DNA from 2 places in the Fictibacillus sp. WQ 8-8 genome. Region 1 is predicted to be linked to the other one. Evidence: riboswitches for the same ligand, from Rfam matches in the RefSeq annotation. Region 1 holds a riboswitch; the other holds the start of a gene.
What was found. Region 1 has a riboswitch for FMN ahead of ribE (riboflavin synthase). Riboswitches for the same ligand answer to the same signal wherever they lie in the genome.
Positions count from the first base shown of each region.

Region 2: another riboswitch for FMN. It lies ahead of M1K46_RS20525 (ECF transporter S component); the one in region 1 lies ahead of ribE (riboflavin synthase).

Region 1 covers NZ_JAMXKG010000006.1:270,696-273,092, forward strand. The annotation lists gene M1K46_RS15600 (bifunctional 3,4-dihydroxy-2-butanone-4-phosphate synthase/GTP cyclohydrolase II) at 1-419, opposite strand, end outside; gene ribE (riboflavin synthase) at 439-1,089, opposite strand; FMN riboswitch at 1,305-1,452, opposite strand; gene nfsA (oxygen-insensitive NADPH nitroreductase) at 1,532-2,278, opposite strand.
Region 2 covers NZ_JAMXKG010000013.1:27,186-29,582, reverse strand. The annotation lists gene mqnE (aminofutalosine synthase MqnE) at 1-46, shown strand, start outside; gene M1K46_RS20530 (hypothetical protein) at 152-382, opposite strand; FMN riboswitch at 841-1,011, shown strand; gene M1K46_RS20525 (ECF transporter S component) at 1,229-1,804, shown strand; gene M1K46_RS20520 (hypothetical protein) at 1,774-1,983, shown strand; gene M1K46_RS20515 (YuzB family protein) at 2,067-2,303, opposite strand.

The sequences.
Region 1 (2,397 bases):
CCCGCACGCTGAAGGACGCCGCCTTTTTTTGCGATCAGGGGAAAGATATGTCCCGGGCGTTTAAAATCAGCTCCCTTCGACTCTTCCTCCACCATCTTTTGAATGGTAACTGCCCGCTCAAGTGCAGAAATGCCGGTTGTGGTACTTTTATGATCAATACTGATCGTAAAGGCTGTTCCATGAGGGTCTGTGTTATGGCTGACCATTGGAGAGAGCTCAAGCTTAGCAGCAAGCTGCTCATCGATAGGCGCACAGATCAGCCCTCTTCCATACTTGGCCATAAAGTTTACGGTTTCGGGTGTGACTTTTTCTGCAATGGCAACAAAGTCACCTTCATTCTCTCTATCCTCATCATCTACCACAATTACTGGTTTTCCCATAACTAAATCCTGTACGGCCTCTTCTATACTGTGAAACATGTAAAACCCTCCTTTGCCTCTAAAATCCGTGCTCCGTTAAATAGTCCATCGTGATGGCTGTTTTCTTGTTCTCCGGCTGAGTCTTACCGGACATAAATTTTTCAACATATTTTCCAAGCATGTCGCACTCGATGTTTACCGAATCTCCCTTTGCTTTTGCACCCAGTACGGTATGTGAGACCGTATGGGGGATCAAGGAGATCGTAAACGTATCATCTGTCAGTCCAAAGATCGTCAGGCTCGTTCCATCTACAGCAACTGAACCTTTCAGCAAAAGGTATTTCGCAAGGTGCTGCGGTACTTTAATGTCATAATAGATGGCATTTTTTTCTGGCCGCTTCTGGACAATCTCTCCCGTTCCGTCGATATGTCCGCTGACAAAGTGTCCTCCAAACCTTCCGCCGGACGCCATGGCCCGCTCCAAGTTGACTTTGGAATGGAATGACAATCCTTTTAGCCCTGTACTTCTGTACGTTTCCGGCATCACATCAACAGTGAAGCTCTTTTCAGAAAAGGTTGTGACCGTGAGACAAACTCCGTTTACAGAAATGCTGTCCCCGAGCTGTACATCAACGAGAACTTTTGCAGCTGAAATGGTGAGTACAATTGTTTCATTGCCTTTTTTTATACCTTCAATGGTTCCTAATTCTTCTATGATTCCTGTAAACATTCATTCACCCCCTGTCGTTTATTATTGAAATATCTTAATTTAAGGAATGGGCTGAACTTGATGATTAAGCATCAGAAACAAAAAACCCCCGGAAGACACAATTCTCCCAGGGGTTCCTATTTATTGTTCTGAATAAACTCGTAGCATCAATAAACAGTTATGACGAAATAAGCTTTCAAGGATTGTATTTTTAAACAATGCCAAATAAGCGTTCTTCATTCCTTCTCCCATCCAGACTATACTGTCGGCTCTGGAGTTTCACCAGATCCACCGTCTATGCACACTGCACAGCCGGGTCACGGACTAAGAGGACAAATCCTCATCACCGCCGGTTGGGAATTTCACCCGACCCCGAAGGAAACATATTTAATTGTAAAGCATGATTCAAGTATAACGTTGTTTTATTTTCATTTCAAACATCATATCTCAGAACTTTTTCTTGCTATTGTTTATCAAGCCCTTTCGACTCAATAAATTCTTTCATATAGGTCCGCTTTGGCTGCGCCATTACTCTCGCCATTTGAGTGGCCCACCCTTCATCCCGGGCTCCGCCTGTGCGCTCTTTATAGTACTCTGCCGTTTTCATCTCGAATTCCTTTAAGACCGGCAGCGCTTTTTCATCATCCTTGTACTGATTTTTGTGGAAGACGGCTTCTTGAGGCAAGCGCGGTTTTAAACCAGGGGAGGCATCAGGAAAGCCGACAGCCATGCCGAACAGCGGCACTACATGGTCAGGGCAGCGAAGCAGCTCGGAGACTTCCGGAAGATTGTTTCTAATACCCCCGATATAGACGATGCCTAAGCCGAGCGATTCTGCAGCCATAGCAAGGTTCTGTGAGGCAAGAGCAACATCGATCATCCCTACCATGAATCCTTCCTTGGATTGTACGGTCGCATCAACATTTCCGCCTGTCATTTCAGCCATAAGCTTATGGCGGTGATAATCAAGGCAAAAGACGAAGAAGTAGCCATTCTGGGCCACATAGCTTTGATTGCCTGCCAATTCAGCAAGCTTATCCTTTAAACTCTGCTCCTCCACTCCTATGATGGAATATACTTGCTGATAGCTGGAAGTGGAAGCAGCCTGAGCACATTGGACGAGCGTTTCAATGGTTTCTTGCGGAATCGGTTCATCTTTAAACCGGCGGATCGACCGGTGAGAAAGAATATTTTTTATCGTTTCGTTCATTCTCCACAATCCCTTCGTGTTAAAGTACTTAGTTATGTTTCCTAATCTATCACAAGATTAATCGTGACAGGAAGCGTGGCGGCTTAGTCGTGTTTCATCCTCTCATGCCTATTCGTAAT
Region 2 (2,397 bases), on a different contig from region 1:
ACCTGTTGAACGCGATACATTCTATAACATCATCAAAGAATATTAAACAAAAACTGCCGGAAGCATCCGGCAGTTTTTGTTTAAAGTAAATTCACGGAAGTAATGTCTAGCTTCAGCGCCCCAGTCCATGAGGACGCTGAAGCTTTTCTTCCTATCTTAATTTTTCTTCTGTCCAGAAGTAATCATCATCTGCGTTTAAAATGGTCAGCTTGCTGTGGCAGCATGGCATGACCAGCAGCTGCTTGATGCCTTCCTTTGCACTGTTCAGCTTTTCTTCAGAAAATGCCGTCAGAACATTGGACTTATGGCAGAACGGGCATTCATTTATATAGATATCGTCCATCATTTTATCGTAAGGCCAAGAATTCTCAAATGTCAGCATAACCACTGGCTTCTTTCTCAGAACAGCCAGATTTCCCCTCCTTGCATAGATTATTTCCTACCTATTGTATACCAGAAGACCAAGCATCTGTGTGATTTCTTTTACCCATTCTTTTCGGTTCATAACCTTATTCTATTTCCAAGGCTTTTTTCAAAAAGCTTGTTGCATTTTGAACATTTCTGCATAGAATCTTCCTTGACAAGTTGATTGGAGTGGAAGGTGCGAGACTCCTGCGGGGGTCGCGTGACAGGTAAGACCCAAAGGCGCTTGCGCCGTGGGGCTTACCGCACGCCCCGCGGAAAGCGAGCAGCCTGGAACGGAAATCAACCACTATCAAGTACAACAATGAAAACGAAATAGCAACTTCCAAAAACCCACTAAACTTTTGTAAGTCAAAATGGTTCCCAAATTCCTTTTTATGTAGTATAATAAGCAATGTATTCTACAAAAAAATAGCGATCCATCTTCGGGGCAGGGTGAAATTCCCGACCGGCGGTATTTGAAGATTCCCTCTTCATCAGCCCGTGAGCTCATGAGAAGAGCTGAAACACATCGTTTCGTTGCTTCTTGTCTGCTGATCTGGTGTAATTCCAGAGCCGACAGTAAAGTCTGGATGGGAGAAGATGACGGTGCATTGTTCAGTTCTTTTACAATAAAGAGATCTATTGTAAAACGACTGAGCCCTCGCTCAGCTGCATTCTAAGGACATACCGTTCTTAAAATGTTTATTTGATGATGCCTGACACTCTCCCTTAGCTTCTATAAAAAGCTAAGGGTTTTCTATTGTTGTCAGGGGTGCACTGCATTTGAAATCAGAGATGGCGCAACAAAAGGAGAGATTTCAACATGCAAAAGGGAAAAGTGTATAAGATGGTGGCTGTTTCCATGCTAAGCAGCATTGCGTACGTATTACAGTTATTGGATTTTCCGTTTCCAGGTCTTCCATCATTCCTGCAGATTGACTTCAGCGAAGTCCCTGCATTGCTTGCAGCGATTGTCTTCGGACCGCTCGCAGGAATTGCCGTTGAAGCAATTAAGAACTTCCTTCATTACGGAATTGTCGGCAACCTGACAGGGGTTCCAGTTGGAGAACTGGCAAACTTTATCGCTGGATCGATCTTCATTGTTCCTGTCTCCTATTTCTTCCGCAAATACCGTACTACGAAGGGCTTATCCGCAGGGTTGGTCAGTGGAACAGTCTTAATGACGTTAGCGATGGGGGTATTGAATTACGTGCTGATCCTTCCCGCTTACACATGGTTCCTGAACTCACCGCAAATGTCCGGTGATGCGATGCTGAACCTGATCTTAGTAGGGATTGCACCGTTCAATGTGATCAAAGGATTACTTATCACAATTTTATTCATTGTGTTATATACAAGGATTCAGCCTTGGCTGAACAGACAATATCAGCATTCTTAAAAAATGCAGAAAAAGCTGGCTCACTCGATGAGCCAGCTTTTCTATTGATCCAGGCAGTTTACATTAAGTTTGATCGGACAGTAAATGTTATGTTTTGGCCAGTATTTCTTTCATTTCCGCCAGTAAAATCTGTTTTTTGGCAAGTAAATTCCCGTTTTGGCCAGTTAATGCATTTATAAGTCGTTTAGAACTTCATCTTTGTTGCCAAACTAACGCTGAATATAAAAAAACACCATTTCCGCGGAGGAAATCGTGTTTTTTATTAAAACATCGGATTTTCTTCTAAAAATTTATAAACGTTCTCGACCAGCTCGTCCGGTGTTTCACCGCGTACAATTTCTCCGTTCACTAAAGCGAATAGAGAACGGGCACAGTGCCCACAATATCCGAGACAGCCGTATTCAATCACATCAAGGTCATAATCCTGTTCCAATTTCTCTAGTGCACGCTGTGAGCCGTTGGCCAGGTTGCTGACACAAAATTCGATAATCGGCTTCATCTTTTCACCTCGCCTTACTTTTCTATCCTATCTTGTACGAACAGGACAGTCAAACCCTTTAACTTGTCCCCTTCAGTTTTTCATTAAAATGGTT